Regions from separate parts of the Pseudomonas sp. SCT genome, predicted to be linked through region 1. Evidence: predicted binding sites of a transcription regulator. Region 1 holds the regulator's gene; each other region holds the start of a gene.
The links. Region 1 encodes sigma-54, which starts transcription at its own class of promoters, with help from an activator protein. Its sites were predicted from a motif close to ANTGGCATNNANNTTGCTNT; they were not measured.
Positions count from the first base shown of each region.

Region 2: the regulator sigma-54 is predicted to act here: its motif matches at 4,039-4,058, upstream of glnA (glutamate--ammonia ligase).
Region 3: the regulator sigma-54 is predicted to act here: its motif matches at 7,594-7,613, upstream of fliD (flagellar filament capping protein FliD).

Region 1 is NZ_BDJA01000006.1:250,604-260,470, reverse strand. It holds gene pmbA (metalloprotease PmbA) at 1-440, shown strand, start outside; gene BHD08_RS16675 (HPr family phosphocarrier protein) at 493-765, opposite strand; gene rapZ (RNase adapter RapZ) at 780-1,637, opposite strand; gene ptsN (PTS IIA-like nitrogen regulatory protein PtsN) at 1,653-2,117, opposite strand; gene hpf (ribosome hibernation-promoting factor, HPF/YfiA family) at 2,125-2,433, opposite strand; gene BHD08_RS16655 (RNA polymerase factor sigma-54) at 2,508-4,016, opposite strand; gene lptB (LPS export ABC transporter ATP-binding protein) at 4,162-4,887, opposite strand; gene lptA (lipopolysaccharide transport periplasmic protein LptA) at 4,887-5,432, opposite strand; gene lptC (LPS export ABC transporter periplasmic protein LptC) at 5,419-5,991, opposite strand; gene BHD08_RS16635 (HAD family hydrolase) at 6,000-6,524, opposite strand; gene BHD08_RS16630 (KpsF/GutQ family sugar-phosphate isomerase) at 6,524-7,498, opposite strand; gene BHD08_RS16625 (ATP-binding cassette domain-containing protein) at 7,780-8,595, shown strand; gene mlaE (lipid asymmetry maintenance ABC transporter permease subunit MlaE) at 8,588-9,385, shown strand; gene mlaD (outer membrane lipid asymmetry maintenance protein MlaD) at 9,385-9,843, shown strand; gene BHD08_RS16610 (phospholipid-binding protein MlaC) at 9,855-9,867, shown strand, end outside.
Region 2 is NZ_BDJA01000004.1:297,029-306,895, reverse strand. It holds gene glnL (nitrogen regulation protein NR(II)) at 1-1,027, opposite strand, end outside; gene BHD08_RS12565 (DUF4124 domain-containing protein) at 1,197-1,826, opposite strand; gene BHD08_RS12560 (DUF4124 domain-containing protein) at 1,823-2,377, opposite strand; gene glnA (glutamate--ammonia ligase) at 2,539-3,945, opposite strand; gene thiI (tRNA uracil 4-sulfurtransferase ThiI) at 4,284-5,738, shown strand; gene typA (translational GTPase TypA) at 5,906-7,726, shown strand; partial or broken gene BHD08_RS23515 (MCP four helix bundle domain-containing protein) at 8,081-8,593, shown strand; gene BHD08_RS23510 (methyl-accepting chemotaxis protein) at 8,837-9,718, shown strand; gene BHD08_RS12535 (2-hydroxycarboxylate transporter family protein) at 9,794-9,867, opposite strand, start outside.
Region 3 is NZ_BDJA01000007.1:37,629-47,495, forward strand. It holds gene BHD08_RS17375 (winged helix-turn-helix domain-containing protein) at 51-881, shown strand; gene BHD08_RS17380 (hypothetical protein) at 878-1,360, shown strand; gene BHD08_RS17385 (OmpA family protein) at 1,415-2,353, opposite strand; gene motA (flagellar motor stator protein MotA) at 2,350-3,222, opposite strand; gene BHD08_RS17395 (FliA/WhiG family RNA polymerase sigma factor) at 3,227-3,961, opposite strand; gene fliL (flagellar basal body-associated protein FliL) at 3,973-4,422, opposite strand; gene BHD08_RS17405 (flagellar hook-length control protein FliK) at 4,459-5,607, opposite strand; gene BHD08_RS17410 (hypothetical protein) at 5,604-5,921, opposite strand; gene fliS (flagellar export chaperone FliS) at 5,905-6,300, opposite strand; gene fliD (flagellar filament capping protein FliD) at 6,300-7,568, opposite strand; gene BHD08_RS17425 (flagella synthesis protein FlgN) at 8,056-8,496, opposite strand; gene flgM (flagellar biosynthesis anti-sigma factor FlgM) at 8,493-8,768, opposite strand; gene BHD08_RS17435 (flagellar FliJ family protein) at 8,901-9,323, opposite strand; gene fliI (flagellar protein export ATPase FliI) at 9,320-9,867, opposite strand, start outside.

The DNA.
Region 1 (9,867 bases):
GCTACGATGGTGATGGCCTGGCGACGTACGCCAAGCCGTTCGTGGAGAACGGCCGTCTGCTGTCCTATGTGCTATCGACCTACTCCGGGCGCAAGCTGGGCATGCCGAGCACAGCCAACGCGGGGGGCGTGCATAACCTGTTCGTCAGTCACGGCGACGAGGATCAGGCGGCGCTCATCCGTCGGATGGGTCGCGGCCTGCTGGTAACCGAACTGATGGGGCAGGGCCTGAATCTAGTTACCGGCGACTACTCGCGTGGTGCCGGTGGCTACTGGGTCGAAAACGGCGAGATCCAGTTCCCGGTGCAGGAGGTAACCATCGCCGGCAACCTGCGTGACATGTTCCGTCAGATCGTTGCGGTGGGCTGTGACGTGGAAACACGCAGCAATGTGCGAACCGGCTCGGTGCTGATCGAACGGATGATGGTCGCCGGTAAGTGAGGCAAACGCAGTGGCGCGGCTGGAAACGGTCCGCGCTGTTTGGCCCGGCGCTTTACTCGCCTTCTTCGAAGTAGTCGTCGATCAGCGCAACCAGCGCATTCAACGCGTCATCTTCCTGCTCGCCCTCGGTGAGCAGGTGCACGGATGTACCCTTGCTCGCCGCAAGCATCATGACGGCCATGATGCTTTTTCCGTCCACCAGGGTGTCGGGGCACCGACCCACGCGAATCTTGCAGGGGAAGCGGTTGGCTACGGCGACGAACTTGGCTGCAGCACGAGCATGCAGGCCGAGTTTGTTGATGATGGTTACTTCGCGGGCGGGCATGGATACAGGTATTCCTAGGCGAGGTCCCGATGACGGACCTGCAGGTTCTTCAGCGGCTCTCTGAGGGCCTGACCCAGCCGTTCGGCGAGGTAGACCGAGCGGTGATGCCCGCCGGTGCAGCCAATGGCGATGGTGACGTAGGCTCGGTTGCTGGCGGCAAACCGCGGCAACCATTTGCTCAGATAGGCGTGGATGTCCTGGAACATTTCCTCCACATCGGCCTGAGCGGCGAGATAGTCGATCACCGGTTGGTCGAGGCCTGAGAAGTCGCGCAGTTCTGCCTTCCAGTACGGATTGGGCAGGCAGCGCACGTCGAATACCAGGTCGGCGTCGACGGGCATGCCCCGCTTGAATCCAAATGACTCGATGAGAAAAGCCGTGCCCGGCTCTGGCTTGTTGAGCAGGCGCAGCTTGAGCACGTCACGCAGCTGGTAGAGGTTTAGATGCGTGGTATCGATCTTCAGATCGGCGTGATCGATGATCGCAGCCAGCAGCAGCTCCTCATCGTGGATCGCCTCGGCCAGCGAGCGGTTTTCGTTGGTCAGTGGGTGACGGCGACGGGTTTCCGAGAAGCGCTTGAGCAGGGTCTCGTCATCGGCGTCCAGATAGAGTACGTCGCAGAGGATATGCCGGGCGCGGACTTCTTCGAGCAGCTCCGGGAAGCGCTTGAGCTGGCTGGGCAGGTTGCGCGCATCGATCGATACGGCGACCTGCGGGTGCAGTAGCTCGGTATGCAACAGGGCACGCTCGGCAAGCTCCGGCAGCAGCCCGGCAGGCAGGTTGTCGATGCAGTAGAAGCCGTTGTCTTCGAGCACGTTCAGCGCGGTGCTTTTACCCGAGCCCGAGCGCCCACTTACGATGATCAGCCGCATCGATTGCCCATTTCGTCAGGCCCCGTTCTGCACGTCGACTACGACCTGATAGAGGCTTTGGTTGGTTGACGCCTCGCGCAGCCTTTGGCGTACGTCCTCGCGGTCGAGCATGCTGGCGATCTGGCGCAGCAGCTCCAGGTGCTCGTCGGTCGCCGCTTGAGGTACCAGTAGAACGAACAGCAAGTCCACCGGTGCGCCGTCGATGGCATCGAAATCCACGGGGGTTTCCAGGCGCAGAACGGCGCTGAGCGGCGCGCTGCAGCCGACCATGCGGCAATGCGGAATGGCGATGCCGTTACCAAACCCGGTCGAGCCGAGTTTTTCCCGGGCGATCAGGCTTTCGAAAATGGTCTGGGAATCGAGATCGATAAGGTCCTGGGCGATCACCTTGGCGATCTGCTCCAGGACGCGTTTCTTGCTACCGCCCGGGACGTTCACCAGGGAACGTCCGGGGGTGAGGATGTTTTCGAGTCGGATCATATTGAAGTCAGCGGGTGACAGCGCCCTGAGTGTGGTCTAGCTGCTTCTCCTTGTGCTTGATCAGTTGGCGATCGAGCTTGTCGACCAGCAGGTCGACGGCAGCGTACATGTCTTCGTGATCGGCAATGGCCACGACTTCGCGGCCGGCGACGTGCAGGGTCGCTTCGGCTTTCTGCTTGAGCTTCTCGACCTGCAGGATCACCTGAACACTGATGATGCGGTCGAAGTGGCGAGCAAGCCGGTCGAATTTCTCCTCGATGTAGTCACGCAGGGCGTCGGTTACTTCCAGATGAACACCGCTGATGTTGACTTGCATACTGCTATCTCCTTTGCCTTGAGCGAAGAGCAGGGTGGTAGGCCTGCCGCCGATACAGTTCGACCAGGGGCCGATCACAGCAAACGCTTGCGCTCGCTGGACGGTGCGATACCGAGTGACTCACGGTATTTCGCAACTGTACGGCGGGCCACCTGGATGCCCTGCGCCTCCAGTAAACCAGCGATCTTGCTGTCACTCAACGGCTTTTTCTGGTTTTCCGCGGCGACCAGCTTTTTGATGATCGCGCGGATCGCAGTGGACGAACATTCGCCGCCTTCGGCAGTGCTGACGTGGCTGGAGAAGAAGTATTTGAGTTCGTAGATGCCGCGCGGCGTGTGCATGTATTTCTGCGTCGTCACACGGGAAATGGTCGACTCATGCATGCCTACCGCTTCGGCAATATCATGCAGCACCAGCGGCTTCATTGCCTCGTCACCGTGCTCGAGAAAGGCGCGCTGATGCTCGACGATCTGGGTGGCGACCTTCATCAGGGTTTCGTTGCGGCTGAGCAGGCTCTTGATGAACCAGCGCGCCTCCTGCAGCTGATTGCGCATGAAGGTGTTGTCGGCGCTGGAGTCGGCGCGTTTGACGAAGCCTGCGTATTGCGCGTTGACCCGCAGACGCGGCATGGCTTCCTGATTCAGCTCGACCAGCCAGCGGTCATTGTGCTTGCGTACGATTACGTCAGGCACCACGTATTCCGGTTCGCTCGCCTCGATCTGCGAGCCGGGGCGGGGGTTCAAGCTCTGGATCAGCTCGATGACCTGGCGCAGTTCGTCTTCCTTGAGCTTCATCCGGCGCATCAGCAGGCTGTAGTCGCGGCTGCCCAGGATATCCAGGTAGTCGCTGACCAGACGCTGGGCCTCGCTCAGCCAGGGCGTTCTTTCGGATAGCTGACGCAGTTGCAGTAGCAGGCATTCGCGCAAATCACGCGCGCCGATGCCGGCCGGTTCGAACTGCTGAATGCGACGCAGGACGACCTCGACCTCATCGAGTTCGATTTCCAGCTCCGGGTCGAAGGAGTCGACGATTTCCTGCAGTGTCTCCTCGAGATAGCCCTGATCGTTGATGCAGTCGATCAGTGTGGTCGCGATCAGGCGGTCGGTGTCGCTCATCGGTGCCAGGTTGAGCTGCCACAGCAAATGGCTCTGCAGGCTGATGCCGTTGGATGTGCGGCTGGTGAAGTCCCACTCGTCGTCATCGTTGCTGGGCAGGCTGCTGGCGCTGGTCTGGTAGATGTCTTCCCAGGCCGTGTCGACCGGAAGCTCGCTGGGGATTCGCTCGCCCCAGTCGCCATCGTCCGCACTTTCGCCGCTGTGCGAGGGCTCCTCGTAAGTGCTTTCCTGGCTGCTGCTTTTCTCGGTGCCGGTGTCACCCGGCCGATCGGCAGCTTCGGCCATGGGGTCGGAGCTGTCGAAGTCGTCGCCGTCTTCTTCGCGCTCGAGCATGGGATTGGAATCCAGCGCCTCCTGGATCTCCTGTTGTAGATCGAGGGTGGATAGCTGGAGGAGCCGTATGGCCTGTTGCAGCTGCGGTGTCATCGTCAGCTGCTGGCCCATCTTCAGGACTAGCGATGGTTTCATGGCAGAGGACTTCGAACCTTGTATGCCGGCGCAACCGCGCCCATTCCGACATGCCGCGCCTGGGGCGCCGGCGAAAGCAAATTATATGCCTGCCGACGAAGCCTTTGCCTAGAGCCGATTTGCCGAGCCGAGCAAAAAATCCGCGTTACAGCCGGAATTCGTGGCCCAGGTAGACTTCCTTGACCAGCTGGTTGCTGAGGATGGTCTGTGCATCGCCTTCGGCGATCAGTTGCCCGTCATTGACGATGTAGGCGGTTTCGCAGATATCCAGCGTTTCACGGACATTGTGATCGGTGATCAGCACGCCGATGCCCTTGGCCTTGAGGTGATGGATGATCTGTTTGATATCGCCCACCGAGATCGGGTCCACGCCAGCGAAGGGCTCATCAAGCAGGATGAACTTCGGCGCGGTAGCCAGGGCGCGGGCGATCTCCACCCGGCGGCGCTCGCCGCCGGACAGGCTCATGCCGAGGCTGTCACGGATATGGTTGATGTGGAACTCCTGCAGCAGGCCTTCCAGCGCCTGCTGGCGGCCGCTGCGGTCCAGGTCTTTGCGTGTCTCGAGAATGGCCATGATGTTGTCGGCCACCGAGAGTTTGCGAAAGATCGACGCTTCCTGCGGCAGGTAGCCAATGCCGGCGCGCGCGCGGCCGTGCATCGGCAGGTGGGTGACGTCGTTCTGATCGATCAGCACGCGGCCCTGATCGGCATTCACCAGGCCGACGATCATGTAGAAGCAGGTGGTCTTGCCAGCGCCATTCGGGCCGAGCAGGCCAACGATCTGCCCGCTCTCGATGGACAGGCTGACGTCGCGCACGACCTGACGACTCTTGTAGCTCTTGGCCAGATGCTGGGCTTTGAGAACGGCCATTACTCCGGCTGCTCCGTGGCTTGGTCGCGTTTGCGCGGCTGGATCACCATGTCGACGCGCGGGCGCGGCGTGGTCACATCGGCATTGGTGGCGCGACCGGCATTGACGATCTGGCGACGGGTGTCATAGACAATCTTTTCGCCTTCGAAGGTGTTGCCTTCCTGAACGACCTTGGCCTGGTCGATGAGGACGATGCGCTCATTGGTGGCGAAGTACTGGATGGTCAGGCCGTAGGCCGTGACGATCTCCTTGTCCACCGCCGGTTTCTGCTCGTAATAGGCCGGCTTGCCGATGGAAGTGAAGACCTCGACATCGCCATTGCCATCCTGGGTGATGGTCACCGTGTCACCGGTGATCTTCATCGTGCCCTGGGTGATGACCACGTCGCCGCGATATACCGCTACGCCCTGTCGGTCGTCGAGTTCGGCGGAGTCGGCCTGTACGCGGATTGGCTGTTCACGATCCTCGGGAAGCGCCCAGGCGCTGGCGCCGAGCCAGAAGGCGCTCAAACCGAGCAGGAGGGGGAGAGTCTTAACGCAGCTCATGCTGGCCTCTTACGTTGGACAGCAGGAGCATCCTGCCGTCATCCATGTACGCTTTCATGCCGGTTGCGGTGGTCACGCCGTTGGCGGCCTCGATTCTAACGGCTTGGTTGGTCTCGGCATAATCCTTGTCCGGCCACACCGTCAGGCGGCTGGTGGTAAGGATCGTCGGGCGGCCTTTGGCATCAGTGCGCTCGACCCGAACCTTGTCGATCAGCAGGACCTCGTCGCCCTCGGCCGATACTTCGCCGCGCTCGCTGCGCACGTGCCAGGGCTGTTCGGTATCGCGATAGGACATCAGGTCGGGCTTGGTCAGCAGGCTGACATCGCTGGCCTTGATGTGCTCGAGCTTGTCTGCCGTCAGTTCGTAGTTGCGCTTGCCGTCGGGCTGGTACTGCACCGTGCGCGAGTTGATCACGTAGAAATCGACATCAGGCGTCTCGGCAGTGGCGGCCGGAGGCTGTTGCATGAAGCTTTCCGGACGGATATTCCAGTAGCCGATCGCTACCAACAGCGCAGCGATCAAGGTCAGCAGGGCGGCGAAGCGCAGTTTGCGAAGCATCCAGACCTCTACAGATAAGCGTTTTGCGCGGCGGCCAGGGTGCCCTGGGCGCGCATGATCAGCTCGCAGAACTCGCGCGCCGCACCTTCACCGCCGCGTGCTTGCGTTACACCGTGCGAATGCTCACGGACGAACGAGTCGGCGCTGGCGACTGCCATGCCGAGGCCGACACGGCGTATCACGGGCAGGTCCGGCAAATCGTCGCCGAGATAAGCCACCTCAGAGTAGCTCAGGCCAAGTTCGGCGAGCAGCTCGTCGAGCACGACCAGCTTGTCTTCGCGGCCCTGGTAAAGATGTTGGATGCCCAGATTCTGCGCGCGACGTTCCACTACCGGCGTATTACGGCCGCTGATGATTGCGGTGCGTACGCCGGAATTGATCAGCATCTTGATGCCATGGCCATCCAGCGTGTTGAAGGTTTTGAACTCGCTACCGTCGGTAAGAAAATACAGGCGACCGTCGGTCAGAACGCCATCCACATCGAAGATCGCCAGGCGGATGTCGCGGGCGCGTTGCAGCAGGTGCTCGTGCATTACATCACCCCCGCGCGCAGCAGGTCGTGCATGTTCAGCGCGCCGACCGGCAGCTCGCTATCGTCGATCACCACCAGTGAACTGATCTTGTGGTCTTCCATGATCTTCAGCGCCTCGGCAGCAAGCATTTCCGCGTTGGCAGTCTTGCCGTGAACGGTCATGACCTCGTCGATGCTGGTCTGGCGTACATCCACGCCCTTGTCCAGCGCGCGGCGTAGATCGCCGTCGGTGAAGATTCCAGCCAGCCGTCCGTCCGTTTCGACGATAACGGTCATGCCCAGACCTTTTTGCGTCATCTCCAGCAGGGCGTCGCGTAGCGAGGTCCCGCGCGGCACTCTGGGCAGGCGCTCGCCTGTGTGCATCACATGCTCGACCTTGAGCAGCAGCCGGCGGCCCAGCGCGCCGCCTGGGTGGGAAAAGGCAAAATCTTCGGCGGTGAAACCGCGGGCTTCCAGCAGCGCGATGGCCAGTGCATCGCCCAGTACCAGGCTCGCGGTAGTGGATGAGGTCGGTGCCAGATTGAGGGGGCAGGCTTCGATGCTGACGCTGGCATCCAGATTTACCGCAGCGGCCTTGGCCAGTACCGAGTTGGGATTGCCGGTCATGCTGATCAGCGTGATGCCGAGGCGCTTGATCAGCGGCAGCAGGGTGACGATCTCGCTGGTAGTGCCGGAATTGGACAGGGCCAGCACCACATCATCCTGCGTGATCATGCCCATGTCGCCATGGCTGGCTTCGGCCGGGTGCACGAAAAAGGCGGCGGTGCCGGTGCTGGCCAGGGTCGCGGCGATCTTGCGGCCGATGTGCCCGGATTTGCCCATACCAACCACGACCACACGGCCTTTGCACGCCAGGATCAGTTCGCATGCGCTGACGAAGCTTGCGTCGATTCTGGCGTTCAGCTGTTCAACTGCCTCGATTTCCAGGCGGATGGTGCGTTGCGCGGTTTCGATCAACTGGCTGCTCTGGCTCATGGCTGGCGAGGTCGTCCGATTAAAAGGCGCGGATTATAGCGAGAAACGGGCTGCCGCTGATGGAAAATGTCGGTGGGTCAGGCTGGGAGCGGCTGATGGATTTGATCACTGCCAGCTGAACCCAGGCTGAACGGGCGTGTCGCTAGTCATCTGCTGAAACGCTCATTGGTTGGGCGGCCATAGGGGCGGTGCTATAGTGCGCGCCCGAAAACGGTCAGGCAGAAAGTATCCCGGCGCCAACGGGAACCGTCTGTTTCGCAGACTGCATGCAAGGAGACCAGATGAGCGCCAGCAACGACTACGCGGTCGAGCTGAAGGGAGTGACCTTCATGCGAGGCGAGCGCAGTATCTTCAATAATGTCGACATCGCGATCCCGCGAGGGAAGGTCACGGCCATCATGGGGCCGTCCGGGTGCGGCAAGACGACTCTGCTGCGGCTGATCGCCGCTCAGCTGATGCCGTCGCGAGGTGAGGTGTGGGTAGCCGGTAACAACCTGCCGAGCCTTTCGCGTAGCGAGCTGTTCGACATGCGCAAGCAGATGGGCGTGCTCTTTCAGAGCGGCGCACTTTTTACCGATCTGGACGTGTTCGAAAACGTCGCCTTCCCCCTGCGCGTGCACACCAAGCTGCCGGACGAGATGATCCGCGACATCGTGCTGATGAAGTTGGAAGCAGTTGGCCTGCGCGGCGCCATCGAGCTGATGCCCGACGAACTCTCCGGTGGTATGAAACGGCGAGTCGCGCTCGCACGGGCGATTGCGCTTGACCCGCAGATTCTTATGTACGACGAGCCTTTCGCAGGGCAGGACCCGATCGCGATGGGCGTGCTGGTGCGCCTGATCCGGTTGCTCAACGATGCGTTGGGTATCACCAGTATCGTGGTGTCACACGACCTGGCCGAAACCGCTTCCATCGCCGATTACATCTATGTGGTGGGCGATTCCCAAGTGCTCGGGCAAGGCACGCCGGCCGAATTGATGGAGTCGGATAATCCGCGTATTCGACAATTCATGAAGGGTTCGGCCGATGGGCCGGTGCCGTTCCATTTTCCCGCGCCGGCTTACGCCGACGATCTGCTGGGAGGCACCGATGCGTAAGCGTTCCTTGTTGGATCGAGTCGCGTTGCTGGGGCGCGCCGGTCTGGATGTGCTGGCGGCCCTCGGGCGCTCGACCATTTTCCTGGTGCATGCCCTGTTTGGCCGCAGCGGCCTGCGCAATGGCTTCTCGCTGCTGGTCAAGCAACTTTATTCGGTCGGTGTGCTGTCGCTGGCGATCGTCGTGGTGTCCGGCATTTTCATTGGCATGGTGCTGGCGCTGCAGGGCTACAACATCCTCAGCAGCTACGGGTCCGAGCAGGCGGTCGGGCAGATGGTTGCGCTGACCTTGCTGCGGGAGCTCGGGCCGGTAGTGACCGCGCTGCTGTTCGCCGGACGTGCCGGCTCGGCCCTGGCGGCTGAGATCGGCAACATGAAATCCACCGAGCAGCTCTCGAGTCTGGAGATGATTGGTGTCGATCCGCTCAAGTACATCATCGCGCCGCGCCTGTGGGCGGGCTTCATCTCGCTGCCGCTGCTGACATTGATCTTCAATGTAGTCGGCATCTGGGGCGGGGCGATGGTCGCAGTGGACTGGCTGGGCGTCTATGAAGGTTCGTTCTGGGCCAACATGCAGAACAGTGTCAACTTCCACTCTGATGTGCTCAACGGCGTGATCAAGAGCGTGGTGTTTGCGCTGGTGGTCACCTGGATTGCCGTGTTTCAGGGCTACGACTGCGAGCCCACTTCTGAAGGTATCAGTCGTGCCACCACCCGAACCGTGGTGTATGCCTCGCTGGCAGTGCTCGGCCTCGATTTCATTTTGACCGCGTTGATGTTTGGAGATTTCTGATGCGTATCCGCACACTGGAAATGGGTGTCGGGCTGTTCCTGCTTGCCGGCCTGCTGGCCTTGTTGCTGCTGTCGCTGCGCGTCAGCGGGTTGAGTGTGGGCAGCGCCGACACGTACAAGTTGTACGCTTATTTCGACAACATTGCCGGTTTGACGGTCCGATCCAAGGTGACCATGGCCGGTGTGACGATCGGCAAGGTCACGGCGATCGACCTGGATCGTGATAGCTACACCGGTCGGGTGACCCTGGAAATCCAGCAGGACGTGAACATCCTGCCGGCGGACTCTACCGCTTCGATCCTGACTGCCGGCCTGCTCGGCGAGAAGTACGTCGGCATCAGCGTGGGTGGCGATGACGAGTTGCTGAAGGATGGTGACACCATTCAGGACACCCAGTCCTCGCTGGTACTAGAGGATCTGATCGGCAAATTCCTGCTCAATTCGGTAAATAGAGACTGAAGGATATGAACATGATGACTGCCT
Region 2 (9,867 bases), on a different contig from region 1:
CAGGATGGCTCTCGCATTCGATCAGGCCCTGGTGCTGACTGATGATGTTCTGGGTGATGGCCAGGCCCAGCCCGGTTCCGTCCGGACGACCGCTGACCATCGGGTAGAAGAGCGTGTTCTGCAGTTCGGCAGGGATGCCCGGGCCGTTGTCGATGATCTCGATGCGCGCCACCAGGCGATGACGGATATGACCGATGGTGAACTGGCGTAGCGTGCGGGTGCGCAGGGTCAGGCGGCCGAGGCCGAGATCGTTCTGCCCGGCCAGCGCCTGCATGGCGTTGCGCATGATATTGAGCACGGCCTGGATCATCTGTTCACGGTCCATCAGGACCTCGGGAATGCTCGGGTCGTAGTCGCGCACCAAAATGATGCTTCCCTGGCATTCGGCCTCGATCAGGCTGGCGACATGTTCGAGCACTTCATGGATGTTGGTCATCGCCAGCGACGGCAGCTTGTTCGAACCGAGCATGCGGTCGACCAGATTCCGCAGGCGGTCGGCTTCCTCGATGATGACCTCGGTGTAGTCCTTCAGGTGTTCTTCCGGCAGCTCGCGGGCCAGCAGCTGCGCGGCGCCGCGGATGCCGCCCAGAGGGTTCTTGATCTCATGGGCGAGGCCGCGCACCAGCATCTTGGTGGTTTCCTGCTTGGACAGCTGGGCTTCTTCCTTGGTGATGCGCAGCAGCCGGTCGCGCGGCAACACCTCCAGCAGCAACATGGTTTCCTGACGGGTCAGCACCGGGGTCACGGCGTAGTCGACGGTAAGCGACTGGCCGGTAGCAGAGGTCAGGGTGGCTTCGCGTTTGGTAAAGGGGTGGGCTTCTTCAACCGCCTGACGCAGTGCAGCCAGGGCTTCCGGCGACTCGGTGAACAGCTCGCTGATGAACTGGCCGTGGCTGCGCTGGCCGCTGACGGCCAACAACATCTCGGCAGCCGGGTTCATGTACTCCAGGCGCAAGCGCGAGTTGAGCAGCAGCGTCGCGGTGGTCAGATTCTCGATCAGCAGGCGTTGCAGGGCTTCGTTGATCATGGCAGGTCTGCGTCCGGAAGTTCTGGCAGGAAATGCAAGAACCAAACCAAACGCGCCATTGCGGCGCGGATTGGCGTGATGCTGCAGCCCTACGGGCTGTCCGGTGACCCAAATTGGTGATGAGCAATCAGTTCATCTGCTGGGCGCACCAAACAGGTGCATCCAGTGATCATAGAAAGGGCACGAACGGAATGTCGCGTTTTTCTACCGGCTTGTCTTTCAGCGGGCATTCCGGGCGCACACCGTAATCACCTTTTTTGCACGGATTGACCATCCGTCGCTGAGCCAGGGAGGTGCGAATCAGATGAAAGGGCTGGTTCTCGGTGCGTTGCAGGACGCGTTCCGCTTCATCCACCACCGCGACTGCCAGTTGGTGGGTACCGCGATCGACATTGCTGAGCTCGAACGTACTCTCTTCACCGGGTGCGCCGAAAGGCTGCCCGTCGAGCAGGACCTGATAGGCATGGCCGGCTTGCAATGCGGGCTCCGCCTGCACAGTAACGCTCACCGTGCCGGCGTTGTTGCGGATCGTCTCGTCTGCCGCCGGGCTGAGGATCTGCAGCTGATAATGGACGGCGGCTGCCTGCTGCTTCGGTGGTTGGACCGCGCGCGGGGCGGGTGTCGGCTGCGCCGCCATGCTGTTGGAGGGATTCAGCTGGACTTCCTCCACCACCTGTCCGCTGGGGCGGTCGGTGAAGACCCGGTTGCCGTCTGCATCTATATAGGAATAGATGCCGCCCAGGGCTGGCAGGGCGGCGGCCAGCAGCAGGATGGCCGTTGCTTGGCGAACGATGCTCAAGATGCCGGCTTCGGCTTGGGTGGTGGCGGACGCAGCGCGGGGCTCGAAGTGTTCACGCGCTGCACAGTGAAGGGCACCGCCTCGCTGCGCTGGATCACGCGCTGGCCGGCGAGCACCTCGACCTGCAGACGATGGTCGCCGCGTTCGACGTTGTTCAGTTGCAGCGAGGTCGCCGGGCTGGGCGCGGCCTGAGGAATGCCATCGAGCAGGAAGCGCAGGGTATGGCCGGGTTGCAGCGAAGGTTCCAGTACCGCGCTGACGACGAAGGTGCCGTTGTTGGCGCGCAGCGCCTCGGCATCCGGAATGCCGCTCAGCATCAGGGTCTGGTAGGGCGTCTGCTGGTTCTGCTGACGGTCCGGCAGCGGTGGTGGCGGCTCAGGCGTGCGGATGTTCACCGTGTTGGCCGGCGGCAGGTCTACCGTATCGGCCTGCACGCCTTCCGGCGGCTGGTTGGTGAACACCGTGTTGCCTTGTGCGTCGGTGTACTTGTAGATCTCGGCGAGCGCCGGGAGGCTGATGATCAATAGCAGGCTGAGCAGTGCGCTACGCATGGGAGACTCCGCGGAGTTGGACTGCGGAAGCCTTGCACCGCGCCGGCCTGCAAGCAAGCACCATCGGTGTGATTTGCGAGGCGGTACAAGCTGCGCGGGTCGGCATGGCGTAGAAACGAAGAAGGCCACCCGAGAGTGGCCTTCCTGTCACGCGAGCTGGATCAGACGCTGTAGTACAGGTCGTATTCCAGCGGGTGCACGAAGGTGCGCACCTTGATCTCTTCCTCGGACTTCAGCTCGATGTAGGCATCGATGAACTCGTCGGAGAACACGCCGCCCTTGGTCAGGAACGCGCGGCCCTTGTCCAGCTCTTCCAGGGCTTCCTTCAGGCTGCCGCAAACCTGCGGGATCAGCTTGCCTTCTTCCGGCGGCAGATCGTACAGGTTCTTGTCGGCCGCATCGCCAGGGTGGATCTTGTTCTGGATACCGTCCAGGCCAGCCATCAGCAGTGCAGCGAAGCACAGGTACGGGTTGGCAGCCGGGTCCGGGAAGCGCGCTTCGATACGACGGGCTTTCGGGCTGGAAACGTACGGAATACGGATCGACGCGGAACGGTTGCGGGCCGAGTAGGCCAGCATGACCGGTGCTTCGAAGCCCGGAACCAGACGCTTGTAGGAGTTGGTTGCCGGGTTGGTGAAGCCGTTCAGGGCCTTGCCGTGCTTGATGATGCCGCCGATGAAGTACAGGGCGGTTTCGGACAGGCCGGCATAGCCTTCGCCAGCGAAGGTGTTCTTGCCATCCTTGGAGATGGACATGTGTACGTGCATACCCGAACCGTTGTCGCCATACAGCGGCTTCGGCATGAAGGTCGCGGTCTTGCCATAGGCGTCGGCGACGTTGTGCACGCAGTACTTCAGGGTCTGAACTTCGTCAGCCTTGGCGACCAGGGTGTTGAACTTCACACCGATCTCGTTCTGACCGGCAGTCGCCACTTCGTGGTGGTGCACTTCGACGACCAGACCCATGTCTTCCATGGCGTTGCACATGGCAGTACGGATTTCGTGGTCGTGGTCGCACGGCGGAACCGGGAAGTAACCGCCCTTGACGGCCGGGCGATGGCCCTTGTTGCCGCCTTCGACGTCCTGGTCGGTCATCCAGGAGCCTTGCTCGGAGTAGATCTTGAACATCGAGCCGGAGATGTCCGACTTGAACTTGACCTGGTCGAAGATGAAGAACTCCGGCTCCGGGCCGACGAATACGGTGTCGCCGATGCCGGTGGTCTTGAGGAACTCCTCGGCGCGCTTGGCGATGGAGCGCGGGTCACGGTCGTAGCCCTGCATGGTGCTCGGCTCGACGATGTCGCAGACCAGAATCAGGGTCGGCTCTTCGGTGAACGGATCGAGCACGGCGGTTTCGTCGACCGGCATCAGGATCATGTCGGAGGCTTCGATGCCTTTCCAGCCATGGATGGAAGAACCGTCGAACATCTTGCCGTGCTCGAAGAAGTCTTCATCCTGGGCATCACGAGCCGGAACGGTGACGTGGTGCTGCTTGCCTTTGGTATCGGTGAAGCGCAGATCAATCCACTTCACATCGTAATCTTTGATCAGTTGAAGCGACTTCGACATGGTGTTCTCCAAGTGGTGGAAGCATGACAGTGAGCTTCCGAATCAGGGTGAAGCCGGGCGGCGATGTTCCGCCAAGGCGACCTGCCTCACAAGGGAGCAAATTGCATGCCAGTGCTCCGTATTGGTACCGCAGGCCCGTGGTGACGCTGCCGCCGCATTTTTGCGGGCTAAAGCGTAGCTATCCTGGACAAATGATGCTCTTTGTTGGTGCGCGCTGAGGATTTTTCGCCTTGTTTTGGTGCGTCCTGGTGCATTTGAAGAAAGCGGTTAAATGTTGAGCAGTTTCCGCTATACTCCGCGCCCCTCTTTTCCTGCCACGTCGGCGCCGCGCTGTTTCCATGAAGCTGATCGTCAAGGTTTTCCCCGAAATCACTATCAAGAGTCCGCCGGTGCGCAAGGGCTTCATTCGTCAGTTGGCGAAGAATATCCGTACCGTGCTGCGCGAGCTCGATCCCGACCTGCGGGTCGAGGGCGTGTGGGACAACATCGAAGTGGAAACCGTGCTCAGCGAACCCAAGCTGCTGCGCGAGATGATCGAGCGCCTGCGCTGCACGCCCGGTATCGCCCATTGCCTGGAAGTGCACGAGTACCCGCTGGGCGATCTCGACGACATCGTCGCCAGATGCAAGGCGCATTACGCCGAGCGCCTGCCGGGCAAGATCTTCGCCGTGCGCTGCAAGCGTGCCGGCAAGCATCCGTTCAGCTCCATGGACGTCGAACGCCACGTCGGCAGCCAGTTGCGTCAGCAGTGCGGCGCTGCCGGCATCTCGCTGAAGGCACCAGAAGTCGAAGTGCGCATGGAGATCCGCGACCAGCGCCTGTTCGTCGTGCACGAGCAGCATGACGGCATCGGCGGCTACCCGCTGGGTGCGCTGGAGCAGACCCTGGTATTGATGTCTGGTGGTTTCGATTCCACCGTCGCCGCCTATCAGATGATGCGCCGCGGGCTGATGACGCATTTCTGCTTCTTCAATCTCGGCGGCCGTGCCCACGAGCTGGGCGTGATGGAAGTTGCCCACTACTTGTGGAAGAAATACGGCAGCTCGCACCGCGTGCTGTTCATCAGCGTGCCGTTCGAGGAAGTGGTCGGCGAGATCCTGCAGAAGGTCGACAACAGCCAGATGGGCGTCGTCCTCAAGCGCATGATGCTGCGCGTCTCGACGCAGATCGCCGAGCGCCTGCACATCGATGCGCTGGTCACCGGCGAGGCGATCTCGCAGGTTTCCAGCCAGACCTTGCCGAACCTCTCGGTGATCGATTCGGCCACCGACATGCTGGTGCTGCGCCCGCTGATCGCCAGCCACAAGCAGGACATCATCGACACCGCCTTCGAGATCGGCACCGCCGAGTTCGCCAAGAACATGCCCGAGTACTGCGGCGTGATCTCGGTGAACCCGACCACCAAGGCCAAGCGCTACCGCATCGAACACGAAGAAAAGCAGTTCGACATGGCGATCCTCGAACGCGCCCTGGCCAACGCCCGTCAGGTCGCCATCGACCGCGTGATCGACGAGCTGGGCCAGGATCTGCAGGTGGAAGAAGTCGTCGAGCCGAGCGCCGGCCAGGTGATCATCGACATTCGTCACCCCGATGCCGCCGAGGACGAACCGCTCGAGCTGGCGGGCATCGAAGTACAAACGCTGCCGTTCTACGCGCTGAACAACCGCTTCAAGGAGCTGGATGAAAACCGCCAGTACCTGCTGTATTGCGACAAAGGTGTCATGAGCCGCCTGCATGCTCACCATCTGCTGAGCGAGGGGCATGTCAATGTACGCGTCTATCGTCCGGCCTGACTCATCGGTGAAACAGCCGGGGCTGCTTGGCGGCAGCATCCGCCACCGCCCTCCCGACCGGCACTGATCGCAAGGCCAGGCCGTACAACCCTCGGACAGACTGTCTTCGTCCGGACTACTTCCAGCTTCCAGCCTCAGCTCGAAGCTATCTACAGAGAAAAGAATCAGTGATCGAGAATCTACGCAACATCGCCATCATCGCCCACGTTGACCATGGCAAGACCACCCTCGTCGACAAGCTGCTGCGTCTGTCCGGCACCCTGGACCGCAAGGAGCTGGAAAACGAGCGCGTGATGGACTCCAACGACCAGGAAAAGGAACGCGGCATCACCATCCTGGCGAAGAACACCGCGCTGAAGTGGAATGGCTACAACATCAACATCGTCGACACCCCCGGCCACGCCGACTTCGGCGGCGAAGTCGAGCGCGTGATGAGCATGGTCGACTCCGTACTGCTGGTGGTCGACGCCCAGGACGGCCCGATGCCGCAGACCCGTTTCGTGACCCAGAAGGCCTTCAAGGCCGGCCTGCGTCCGATCGTCGTGGTGAACAAGATCGACCGTCCGGGCGCGCGTCCTGACTGGGTTATCGACCAGATCTTCGACCTGTTCGACAACCTCGGCGCCACCGACGAGCAGCTGGACTTCCCGATCGTCTACGCCAGTGCCCTGAACGGCATCGCCGGCATGGACCACGAGAAGATGGACGACAACATGGATGCCCTGTTCCAGGCCATCATCGACCACGTTCCGTCGCCGAAAGTCGACCTCGACGGTCCGTTCCAGATGCAGATCTCGCAGCTGGACTACAACAGCTTCCTCGGCGTGATCGGCATCGGCCGCATCGCTCGCGGCACCATCAAGGCCAACAGCCCGGTCACCGCCATCGGTGCCGACGGCAAGAAGCGCAACGGCCGCATCCTGAAGATCATGGGCCACTCCGGTCTGCAGCGCGTCGAAGTGCAGGAAGCCGAAGCTGGCGACATCGTCTGCGTATCCGGCATGGACGAGCTGTACATCTCCGACACCCTGTGCGACCAGAATGCCGTCGAGGCGCTGCCGCCGCTGACCGTCGACCAGCCGACCGTGAGCATGACCTTCCAGGTCAACGACTCGCCGTTCGCCGGCAAGGAAGGCAAGTTCGTCACCAGCCGCAACATCAAGGACCGTCTGGAGAAGGAACTGCTGCACAACGTCGCCCTGCGCGTCGAGCCGGGCGACAGTCCTGAGAAGTTCAAGGTTTCCGGCCGTGGCGAGCTGCACCTGTCGGTGCTGATCGAAACCATGCGTCGTGAAGGCTTCGAGCTGGCCGTTGGCCGTCCGGAAGTGGTGATCATCGAGAACGAGGCCGGCGAGAAGCAGGAACCGTACGAGAACGTCACCATCGACATCGAAGAGCAGCATCAGGGGCCGGTAATGGAGCAGATGGGTCTGCGCAAGGGCGACCTGAGCAACATGGTTCCGGATGGCAAGGGCCGTGTCCGCCTGGAATACACCATCCCGGCGCGTGGCCTGATCGGCTTCCGTAACAACTTCCTGACCCTGACTTCGGGCTCGGGCATCCTGACCTCGACCTTCAGCCACTACGGCGCGATCAAGGCCGGCGAAGTAACCAACCGCCAGAACGGCGTGCTGGTCTCGATGGCCACCGGTACCGCGCTGACCTACTCGCTGGAAACCCTGCAGGCGCGCGGCAAGCTGTTCCTGGCGCCGGGCGACGAGATCTACGAAGGCCAGCTGTGCGGCATCAACAGCCGTGACAACGACCTGGTGCTCAACCCCACCAAGGGCAAGAAGCTCGACAACATGCGCGCTTCCGGCAAGGACGAAGTCATCGCCCTGGTTCCGCCGATCAAGTTCACCCTCGAGCAGGCGCTGGAATTCATCGCCGACGACGAGCTGGTTGAAGTGACGCCGAAGTCGATCCGACTGCGCAAGAAGTATCTCAACGAGAACGATCGCAAGCGCTTCGAGCGCAGCAAGGTCTGACACCCGTTGCGAGACAACAGAAAGGCGCCTTCGGGCGCCTTTTTGCTGTCTGGCGATTGCCGGGCCGAGTTGCTCCGGTGTGCCGATTGGCACGGTTGTTACAACCGGTCGGCGGACCAGTCCGAAAAGTTGTACAAAACCTCTGCAAGCCCCGCCCTTGAGACTGCGATATTTCACCGCGAACACCGAATCAGCCATGTTCAGCCGCTTGCGGCCGACAGTCCGTCGATTAAACTTGTACAAGTGATGTCAAGATGACATTATGTTGTACAAGTTTTCCCCGCTGCGAGTATCGCTCGGAGCATCAACGACTGACTGAATGGCTGCCTCGCAGTCTGGCTAGAGGAGTGTTCGATGAACAAGCAGATGTCGGTATCCATGCGCCTGGGCCTGGGGTTTCTGGTGATCCTGGCGCTGATGGTGGCGGTCGCCGTGGTCAGTGCGCTCAAAGTCGACATCATCGACCGCAGCATGAGCCAGATCAGCTCGCAGGCCGGCCTGAAGCAGCGCTATGCGATCAACTTCCGCGGCAGCGTGCATGACCGCGCGATCGCCGTGCGGGACGCGGTCAGTGCGGCCGATCCCTCGTTCGCCCGGCAGCAGGTGGCGGAAATCGAACGATTGGCGCAGCTGTATGCCGAGTCCGCCGTACCGATGAAGGCGATGCTCGCGCAGCCCTCTGCCGATACCCTCGAGCGCCAGCTGATGGGGCAGATCGAGACCATCGAGGCGAAGACCAACGCGTTGACCCGCCAGGTGGTCGAGTTGCGCTTCAACGAGGGGTCGGATCGCGCCTACGAATTTCTCCTGGAAAACGTCGCCGGGGCCTACAGCGAATGGCTGCGGCTGATCAACGCGTTCATCGATCACCAGGAATCGAGCATCAATCAGGACGTGACCGTGGTCCGCGAGACCGCCAGCGGCTTCCTCGCGCTCATCGTCGCGGTGACCGGCGTGGCGGTGCTGCTGGGTGTGGCCATCGCGGTGGTGATCATCCGCAAGCTGCGTTCGACCCTCGGTGCCGAGCCCGACGAGGTGGCGCGGGTAATCGGCAATCTGGCCAACGGCGACCTGGGACAGCGGATCGTCACGCCATACCCGGATAGCGTCATGGGGGCGACGGCGAAGATGGCCAGCCGGCTAACCTCGATCATCGCCGAGGTGCGCACTGCAGCCGATGGCGTCGGTACGGCATCGAGCGAGTTGCTGACCTCCTCGGCGAGCAGCAATCAGCAGATTCAGCGGCAGTCGGCCGAGGCCGAGCAGGTGGCCACGGCGATCAACCAGATGGCTGCCACCGTGAGTGAAGTAGCCAGTTTCGCCGCCAATGCCGCGACTGCAGCGAAAAGCGCCGACGAGCAGGTCGAGACCGGCACCCGCATCGTCGGTGAGACGGCCGTGTCGATCCACAACCTGGCCAAGGTGCTGGAGAGCGCCACCGATACCGTCAATCAGGTCTCGGCACAGAGCGGGGATATCGAGAAGATTCTGCAGGTGATTACTGCCATCGCCGAACAGACCAACCTACTGGCGCTCAACGCAGCCATCGAGGCGGCGCGCGCCGGCGAACATGGTCGTGGCTTCGCGGTGGTGGCCGACGAGGTGCGCTCGCTGGCCAACCGCACGCAGCAGTCGTCCAGCGAGATCAGCGAAATGATCGCCTCGCTGCAGGCGGGCGCCGGCAGGGCGGTGGAGGTGATGCAATCGAGCAAGCAGCTGGCACAGCAGACCGTGGAACAGACCCTGCAGGCAGAGAACGCCCTGGCCAAGATTCGTCAGGAAGTAGGCGCGATCAACGAAATGAATGCACAGATTGCGACCGCTTCGGAGGAGCAGAGCGCGGTGGCCGAGGAGGTCAACCAGAGCGTAACGCGCATTCACGACTCGACGGTGACCAGCTCGGCGGCATCGAATCAGGTCGCAGCCTCCAGCCAGGATCTGACCACCCTGGCGCAGGAGCTGAACCGGCGGGTGAATTACTTCCGCGGCTGATGGCGCCGCAGCCAAACGAAAAGCCCCGACCGCAAGGTCGGGGCTTTTTCACTTCCGGATGGCTGAAAACGCCGGTCAGGTAAAGAACAACGGCACCACCACGCTGGAGATCAGCAGAATCAGTGCGCCGCCCAGACGCGAGGAAATCT
Region 3 (9,867 bases), on a different contig from region 1:
TAAACCTTTGCCTCCTATCACAGAAACCCTCATTCGCTTCTCAGGGCACCATGACTTCATCTCTGACCATGAAGGCCACCGATGGCACCGTCTATCCGCTCCTGAAGAGTGGCCGCGACAACTGCCTGGTTCGCTTCGATCGCTCGCTCTACCAGCTCTCGCTTTGCAGCGGCGATAACGTAGAAAAAGTTGACCTTGGCTTTTCCGGAAGCCGGGTTCTGGAGCGCCTGCTGCAAATGCCCGGCGAGGTCGTTTCGCGCGAGGAGCTGCTGAGCTACGCCTGGCAGGATCGAGTGGTCGGGCAAGGTAGCCTGAACCAGCAGATCTACACGCTGCGCCAGGTTCTCGGCGATGCCGACAGCCAGATCATTCAGACCCTGCCGCGTCGGGGCTATCTGTTCAACCCGAACTACCTGGTCAACATCGAGAAGGCCGCGCTGCCGCCGGTCCCGACTGCGGTCGAACAGCCGATCACGGAGCTGGCACAGCTCCCACTTCAAATGCCGCGGCGCTCTGCCTGGTTTGCCCCGACGATGCTTGGCACTGCGGTAGCACTGCTCTTGGCATGTGTCGCCCTGGGTTACCGCTTCATGCATGCGCCCAAGAGTTCGCTGACCTATACCCATTCCATCGGCCAGCTCGAAGTGCTGTACGTGGAAAAAAGCCAGCAGATGCTCGACCGGATGATGCAGGAAACCCGCCTGTTGGTAGCCAGCGTTGCCGGCATGAGTTCGCGGCCGGGTCGCCTGATCGTGAACATGTCACCCGGCTTCTATGAGCTTCGCTGCCTGCAAAACGATGGCCGGATGAACTGGGTGAAGGTTCACCGCAGCCAGGTGAACGCCATTCCGAATGAAACACTGCAAGGATGTCTGCGATGAATGCTTCTTTCGAGACCGGCACGGCAAGCAAGCGCCTGCTGCGCGTCATGGTGCCGACTGCTCTGGCGTTATGGGCCTTCGTTGCGATGGGCACCACCACCAACTACAGCGCCAACCTTGACGGTCGATATTCCTCGACTGGCCAGGTGCTGCTTAGCAACGGCCAACTGGTGCAGGTCAGTCAGAGCGTGGTGTTCAATGATGGGCGCTTCTATGCGATGACACGCAACAGCCCGGCCATCGTCGAAGCGTCTGGCCGGGTCGAAACCGACTTTCTCGGCCGTGCCCGGCTGGTGGTGGAAGAAGGCCAGATCAGCGGAATTGCCGGCGCCGACGAACTGGACGAAGAGCTGATCTTCAATCTGTTCTACGGCAAGCACAAAGGCGCCCGCATCACCCTGGAGGAAGTGGGCGCCTGCCTCTACGGCGTCGAGACCCAGCAGGTCTACTGCGCCGAACCGGCGGTGGCCCAGCTCTGACAACCCCGCTGCGCCAGACAGCCTGCAGCGGGCGCGCAGCCACACGCGTTGCAATCAGATTTCGTCGGACTCCGGAGCGCTGTAGCTCGCGCCCTTCTCGGTGAAGCGAACCTTGCCGTAGCTGTCGCCGAACAATTCCTTGTACAGGTTCTCCGCCGAGTCGGTCAGCAAGAGAATCTCCACCCGTCGATTGGCTCCATCTTCCGGCGCATCGGGGCGTAGTGGCATCACGTCCGCCTGCGCAGTCACTTGCAGCACTGAGCGCCCCGGCAGGCCGGCACTCACCAGCACATTGCGCGCACGCAAGGCGCGATCACCGGAGAGATTCCAGTTGTCATAGCCCGATTGCAGCCGGTAAGGCGTGGCATCGGTGTGGCCGCTGATGATCAGCTTGTTCTCGACCTTGGCCAGCACGCCGGCCAGCACACCGAGCAGGCGGGCGAAGTGCGGATTGAGCACGGCGCTGCCGCGCTGGAACATGAAGCGCTGCTGGTCGTCCTTGATCAGGATGCGCAGGCCCTGGGGCACCACGTCCACTTCCAGATTCGCCAGCGCATCGACCTGCCCGGCCACCTCCTGCATCAACGCTGCCAACGCCTGCAACTCGGCCGTCGAGGCATAGCGGCGGCTGCCATCCTCGGGCAACTCCCCCTCTGCGCGGTCGCTCTCGACACGCCGACGCTCGGGTTCGTCCTCATTGCGCGCCTGCCGTACCGGTACGCCATCAAGCTCCAGTGGCGAGGTGCTGGTGCCGTCGAAAATACCGGCACCGCCATCGACCAGGGGATTGCTTTCCTCATCGCCGAATGCGGGATTGGTCAGGTTCATCTGCGGCTGGATGATCCACAGCACCATGAACAGCGCCATCATCGCCAGGGTGAAGTCGGCGAAAGCCACCTTCCAGGCGCCGCCGTGCTCGTCGCCGTGACCCTTCTTGGTTCGGCGGCGAACGATGATTTCGTGCTCGTTACCGCTCTTGCCTCGGCTCTTCATGCCGCGTCCCTTTCTTCCTCGTACTGGTTGACCCAGACCTCGAGTTGACGGAAGGCCGGCTTGACGTCCTGCTCGATCAGCTTGCGGCCAGCGTCGACTGCCAGCAGCGTCGGCTTGCCAGCCAGATGCGCAACCAAGGTGGTACGTACGCATTCCAGCGCCGACAGCTCGGTCTTGACCCGTTGCCCCATCGCGTTGGAGAGCGGCTCCATCAGGCAGTAGCAGAAGAAGATGCCGAGAAAGGTACCGACCAGCGCCGCGGCCACATGGGCGCCGATCTCGGCGACGCTACCGCCGATGCTGCCCATGGTGATGATGATGCCCATGATCGCCGCCAGGATGCCGAAACCCGGCATCGCCTCGCCGATCTTGAACAGCGAACGCGACGGCTGCAGCAATGCATGCTCCATCGCCTCGAGTTCCTGCTCGAGAAAACCCTCGAGCTCGTGGGCGCTGATCTTGCCCATGGCCATCAGGCGGAAATTGTCGGCGATGAACGCCATCAGGTTCTTTTCCTTGAGGATCAGCGGGTAGCGTGCAAACAGCTCGCTCTGCTCTGGCTCCTCGATGTGCGAGTCGAGCACCTTGAGACCGCCCACATCGACCATTTCCAACAGCTCATAGAGCAGCATCAGCAGCTGGCGCTGGAACTCCTCGCCACGGCGTTCGTAGATGAACACGCCGCGGATCTGCGAAAGCATTTCCACCAGCACTTCCTTGGGATTGCCGACCACCAGGCTGCCGATCGCGGCGCCGAGGATGATCACGATCTCCGCGGGCTGCCAGAGCACCCGCATGTCGCCGTTGGCCATGGCGTAGCCGCCCAGCACGCAACCGATGATGATGAACGCACCTAATACTTTCTGCATGACGTTACTGACTTCTCTCGGTTAAAAAGCGACAGGCCTTGCCGATCGCCTGCTTGCTCAACTGACAGACCCTGGCGTCGCTGACTTCCAGCACCAGGGCGATTTCCTTGAGGCTCAATTCGTGCTGGTAGTACAGCGTCAGCACCAGTCGCTCGCGCTCGTCCAGCCGGCTCAACGCCTGCTCCAGCAAACGCTCCTTGAGCAGCCGCTCCTCGAACAGCTCGGCCGTGTCGGGAAAGTGCTCATGGCCGCTCTGCAGCAGCTCGTCGAGGCTCTCGATGGCCTCGGACGAATCGGCCCAGAGGAAGGCCTGATAATCCTTCTCGTCCAGCCCGGTGAATGTCTTGATCTCCTCGTCGCTTGGGCTGTGGCCCAGCTGGCGGGTGAGTTCACGAATCGCGTCGCGCACCTTGTGCGCCTGCTGCCGGACCTGACGCGGGCGCCAGTCCTGCCGGCGCAGCTCGTCGAGGATCGCACCGCGAATACGCAACGCGGCGAAGCGCCCGAACTGCTCGTCCGGTTCGCCGTAGCGACGCAGACCTTCGAGCAGACCGATCATGCCGATCTGCTCCATGTCCTCGCGGTCAAGCACCTGATTCGCCTGCAACGAAAGCTGTCGCACGATGCGCTTGACCAGCGGCAGGTACTGCATCAGCCAGCGCTGCTCGGCACCCGGTGCAAATAGCGCAGGGCTGGCCGGGCTGGCGCCGTAGTAGTCGACGGAACAGGTGGCGTTCATGGCGCGGGCCTTTACTGAACGATCATCTTGTTGACCAGTACGTGCCGGAACGGCACCACTGCGTTCTTGCTGGCGAAGTCGGCAAACAGCGCTTCCTCCAGACGGGTCTGCAACTCGCCGATCGGCATGGCACGCAGGTCGGCGAAGTCGAGCCCGGAGAGGTAGCTGACCACCGAATTGCGCACCAGCGGTTCAACCTGCTCGAAGTTCTTCGGCTCGTCCGAGGCTTCGGCCTGCAGTGCCAGGTCGAGCACGAAATAGCGCTCACGGCCCTCTCCGCGCAGGCTGACGATCACCTTGGTGACCGGATAGAACTGGTACTCCACCGGCTCGATGGTTTCCGTAACCACCTCACCACCGCTCATGCCCGGCTTGAGCAGCCAGTAGGCGGCACCGACCCCACCGGCAACGGTGACGACATTGAGCAGCAGCATCAGAAGAACCAGACGTGGCGTCGACATAACCTATTCACAATCCTGTAGTTGAAGTTGAGCCGGTCAGACCGTGACCAGCACATCGCTGCTGCGACCAGCCGAACGTGCGCCGCCATCCTCTACCGCGGCTGCGCGCGCGGGCGTGGTTGCGGCGAGAACCGCATCGCCGTCATGCGCCTGCTGCGACTGACCCTGACGGCCCGACTGGCCGTCGGCGCCGACCTGTACATTGACCTGCACGAAATGCTGCGCCACCAGTTCCTGGCGTAGACGGTCGCTGGTCTGCTGCAGCAGCCGCGCCACATCGGCATTGGCTGCGCTGAGCTGCACGCTGAGACGACCGGACTCATGGCTGAGATGAATTTCCAGGCTGCCCAGCTCCGGCGGATCCAGCCGAATGCTGGCGCTCTGCTGACGTTGCTGCAGCTGGATCTCGACGTGCTCGCGCAGGGCATGCAGCATCTGCTCGCCCCACTTGGCTTCGGGGCCCTGCAGCTTGAGCAGGCGCTCGGCCCCCTGAGCGACGCTACTAGTCGGGCGTTCAGCCAAGAGCGGCGCCGACTGGCTGCCCTCATCGATAGGGGCGAGTTCCTTCAACTGCTCCACCGGCAGTTCTGCGCCGAGATCGCTTCCCGCTGCACCGGTTGCCAGCAGACTCAACACAGCACCCGGTTCAACGACTGGACGTATGGCCTGAGCAGCGGGCATCGGCCGATCAGCGACCGGATCAGCCATCTGCCGACCGGATAGTTCGAGGGGCAACGGAGCTACCTGGCCCTGCAGCCGTGCTTCGGCAACGCCAGCGGCTTCACCTTCCGTTTCAGCGCCTGCCGGCTGTGGTGCCGCTGGCCAACCCGGCTGAACCGCCGCCTCCCGCGCCTGAACCTGCACCTGCTGCTGATCGAGCATCCCCAGCAGCCACTGCTCGACCGGACCTTGCTCGGCCGCTTCGTCGCTGCTCGCCTGGGCAACGGGTTCCGCTAGCGCGGACGGCGACAGCTCTGCCTGCTCGGCCACGGGCTGCTGCAGCGTGTCCATGTCCAGCTCGACGGCAGCAGTCAGCATGCGCGCGCTGAAATCCGCGCCGAGACCGGGCTGGCCCTCGGCCGCTCGCGCGGCCGCATGGCCACTCAGCGAGGCCGGACGCAGCGGTTGCGTCAACGCTTGTGCCGTTCCGGCAGCTGAGGCCGAAGCCGGGATCAACTGGATCACTCGCCGTTCCTCGCCTGATACATGTCGACTCGTTGATAAGCCGAGCGCCCTTCGGCGTACTCGAGGTGATTCACCAGCAGCAGGCGCAAGCGCTCGCATTCCTCGGCGCAGGCCTTCAAGGCCTGGCCATGCAAACGCTTGAGCTGCTGTCTGGCGCTCTGCACGGATGCGTGTGCATCTCGCGGCAACTGTTCCAGGCACTGCCGGATCGCCTGATCGGTTTCACCGACGGCGCGCCAGTCCTGGCTTTGCAATGCCGCCGCCAGCCTCTCGTGCAAGGCTTGCAGGCGCTGCTCGTCACTTGCGTGCGGCACTGACGCCCTCCCAACCTTCACGCAGCGTGCCGAGCAGGTTCACCACCTCGTCCAGGCCTTCCAGCGAGAGCGTCACGCTGACGTCGGAGAGGCGATAGATGCAGTATTCGTAGAGCCGCGCCAGGCCTTGCACTACCTCACCGCCGCCTTCCTCATCCAGTGCACCGTTGAGTCCGTTGAGGATGTTCATGCACTTTTCCAGCGAGGCGCCCTTCTGCTGATAGCGCTTGTGCTCGATGTGGCCACGCGCACGGGCCAGCTCGTCGAGCAGGCCATCCATCAGCACCAGCACCAGCTCATAGGGCGATGCCGAAGCGGCGCGCGCCTCGAGGTCCACCGAGCGGTAGCTGTCGTAACTGTCGTTGGGAAGGTAGGTCATCAGAACATTCCGAAGGTCTGCTCCATGTTCTGCATGGTCTGCATCATGGAGGTGAACTGCTTGAGGTAGCGGGAGTAATGGCTGTCGTACTGCTGTTGCAGCTTGTCGAACTGCTCGTTGGTGCGTCGCAGGTTCATGTCCAGCGTGTCCATGCGGTTCTTCAGCATGCCGTTGGTGCTGCTGGTGTAGCTGGCGACGGTCTTGTCGATGCTGTCGAGCAGGTTGTCCTTGCCGGTGAACAGCGCCTCGAACCCGGCCGGGTCCTTCGCCACGGCGGCCTCGAAGCGCGCGGTGTCGATGGTCAGCTTGCCGTTGCGGTCGGCACTGATACCGAAATTGATCAGACTGTTGCCGCCGAAGTCGGTACGCAGCAGGGTGTTCAGGCGGCCTTCGATGGCGCGCACGCTGGAGTCGCCCGCCAGCGCACCACGGGCACTGCTGTCGCTGCCGCTGGCGGTCAGCGAGTCGAAGCTGGTCATCAGGGCGTTGAAGGCGTCGACAAAGCTCTGCGCCTTGCCTTTGGTGGCGCTCTTGTCCTGGTCAATGGTCAGCGTCAGTGCCGGATCACCGTCCTTGTGCACCTTGTTGACCGACAGGCTGACGCCCTCGATGACGTTGTCGAAGGTGTTGCTCGAACTGGTCAGCTCGATACCACCAACACCGAAACTGCCGCCCATGCGAATACGCGCATCGGCCGCGGTCGACAGCGTAGTCGTGGTAGCAGCGGTGCCGGTCAGCGAATGTGCGAAGGCATTGGCCGTGCCACTTTCGGTGCTGGTCAATACCAGACTGACTTCACCGTTGCTGCGCACCAGCGTCGCCTGCACACCGAGATCGGCGCTGGCATTGATCGCCTTCGCGGCGTCTTCGAGGGTCGCGTAGGCACCCAGGTTGAATGTCTGATCCTTGAGATTCAGCGTTCCGCTGAGGGCGCCATCGACCAACCCCTGCACCGCCACCTGCTGTTTGCTGGCCAGCTGCTCGACATAGAACTGATAGCTGCCGGCTTGCGCCTTGGCACCGACCGTGGCACTGACGTAGCCCTCCTGACTGGTGGTGGCGCTGTTGACCAGCATGGTCGCCTTGCCGGTCTTCAATCCGGAGACGGCGGACTTGAAGGTCGTCAGCGAGGTGCGCAACTTGCTCAGCGCATCACGCTGAGTCTTGTAGTTGCTTTCGTTGCGATTGAGCCGGTCCAGCGAAGACTGAACTTCGTAGGTCGCCAGCTGCGTCGACATCTGCTTTATGTAATTCGAATCTATCGCCATTACCGATCCCCTTCCTGTGCTCTGTAGAGCAAGTTGAGTGCCAATTCACAAATCATTGATTTACAAGCGCTTTATGCCAAGTGGCGCAGAAGAAGCGCTTCCGCCTGGCGGCCTTATGAGGAAACGGGGAAATGCCGTTTCCGCCTGACCGAATGGCGCAATCTCTCTGGTTAAAGGCGACGAATACGGAGCCAACGCTAAGGCGCGCCGAAAATATCGATGGGAAGATCGCCCGACTGCCCCGCTCGCGAGCGGCGCTCATGTGCGGCAACCCAGGCAAGGCGCTGCAGGCATGCGCCGCGGAGCGGGCGCAATTCAGGAACCGAAGTGCCCGTGGCTTCCCACAGGTGCCAGCGCCTGGCGAACCGGCCGGCCGCAGCTCCAATGGCATCCGCGAGCAAGCTCACCGAGCAGGGAAGGCAGACCGATCAGCGGGAAACGGAGAAACGGAGAAACGGAGAAACGCGGGGATTACGCCGCGCGGGGATCAGTACATCTGCGGCTGATAGAGCCGCGCGTCATGACTGCCGGCCAGCAGCTGACCGAGGATCTCGTGATGCATGGCCAGCAGCTTGCCGTTGCGCTCGTTGATCTGCTGGCACTGGCTGGCCAGCACGCCGAGCTGCTGCCAGGACTGACGCAGACGCACCGCCTGCTCGTCAGGGTAAGAACCGAGGAGGCGCTGCATGCCATCGGCATCGGCCTGCAGGCGGAAGGCACTCAGCACCTTTGCCCGGCGCTGGGCCCGCGCACCGATGGTTTCGACGCGAGTGGTGATCTGCAGATTGAGTCGATCGATCTCTACACTGTCGCGTTCGAGCAGGAATGCGTAGAGCGCCTGCATCAGGTCACGCAGGGCCAGGTAGTCATCGCAATCCTGCTCAAGGTCGATGGCAACGACCGCGAGCAGCTTGTCGCGCTGGTTCACGCATCGCTTCCGCGATGGTAGGCGAGCATGCTCCCGGCCAGCTCCGCAGGATCGCTGGAGATCTCGCCGCGCTGCAGGGCCTGCTTGATCGCCGCAACCCGGTCGAGGTCGATTTCCGGCATAGCGCGCAGGGCGTCATGCATCTGCTCCAGCGGAAGGCTGGCAGGTTGGCGCACCAGCGCTTCAGCCGCAGGGCGTGCAGCGGGCTGGCGATTGGTGCTGGCCTCGGCGGCCGGTGTCAGGGCGGGCTTGAAATGCCGGCTGATTTCCATGATTTCATTCCAACTCGGTGGTTACAGCCAAACAGGCGACCATCATCGGCAAGTTATTAAATCGACTTTCACCTGCATCACGCAGGCGTGCGCGTGCAGTCTACCGGGCCGACCTGCGCGGCGTCGCCTGCCTCAATGCGTGGCGCGCCAATGGGCCTGCGCCGCCAGTCCGTCCTGGATTTTCTGTTCCTGTTGCGCAAGCAGCTGCTGCCATTGCTGCATCTTGTCATCGATCATGTGCTCGACCACTTTCTCGCTGCGCATGGCCTGCAGCAGCTCGCGCTGAATACGCTCCAGAGCCTGCTCGGCAACCGCCAGCTCACGGCGCTGCAGCTCCACCATCTTGTACAGGGTGGCCTTGTAACGTTGCTGGTTGTCGCGCTGAAGTGGTGTGTTCATCGGCACGGAAAAGCCGCACAGGCGGCTCAGGCCGGTGATGTTGTTGCGGTAGCGCTGGCAGAGGTTCTGCTGGTACTGCACGCGGCCGAGCATCTGCCGCACACGGTGGCTGCGCAGGCTGGCCAGGCGGCCGAGGGTCTCGATCTGCTGTTTCATCGCGGTTTCCCGAGGATGTTCTGCAAGGTGGCGACGCTGGTTTCCAGTTCGGCGGCTTCGCCGACGTCCTGACGCAGGAAGCGCTCGATGGTCGGCGCCAGCTGCACCGCACGATCGGTCTTGATGTCCGCGCCCGGCGTGTAGCCGCCGAGCGGAATCAGTTCCTTGATCTTCTCGAAGGTGCTGTAGCACTCCTTGAGCTGGCGCGCCGCGCCCAGGTGCGCCGGCTGGCCGACCTGACTCATGCAGCGGCTGACCGAGGCGCAGACGTCGATGGCCGGGTAGTGTCCGGCTTCGGCCAGGCGCCGCGAGAGCACGATGTGGCCGTCGAGAATCGCCCGCGCGCAGTCGACGATGGGATCCTGCTGGTCATCGCCCTCGGCCAGCACCGTATAGATAGCGCTCAGGCTGCCATTGTCGCTGGCACCGTTGCCGGCACTTTCCACCAGCTCCGGCAGCATGCCGAACACCGACGGTGGATAGCCCTTGGTCGCCGGCGGCTCGCCAAGGGCCAGGGCGATCTCGCGCTGGGCCATGGCGTAGC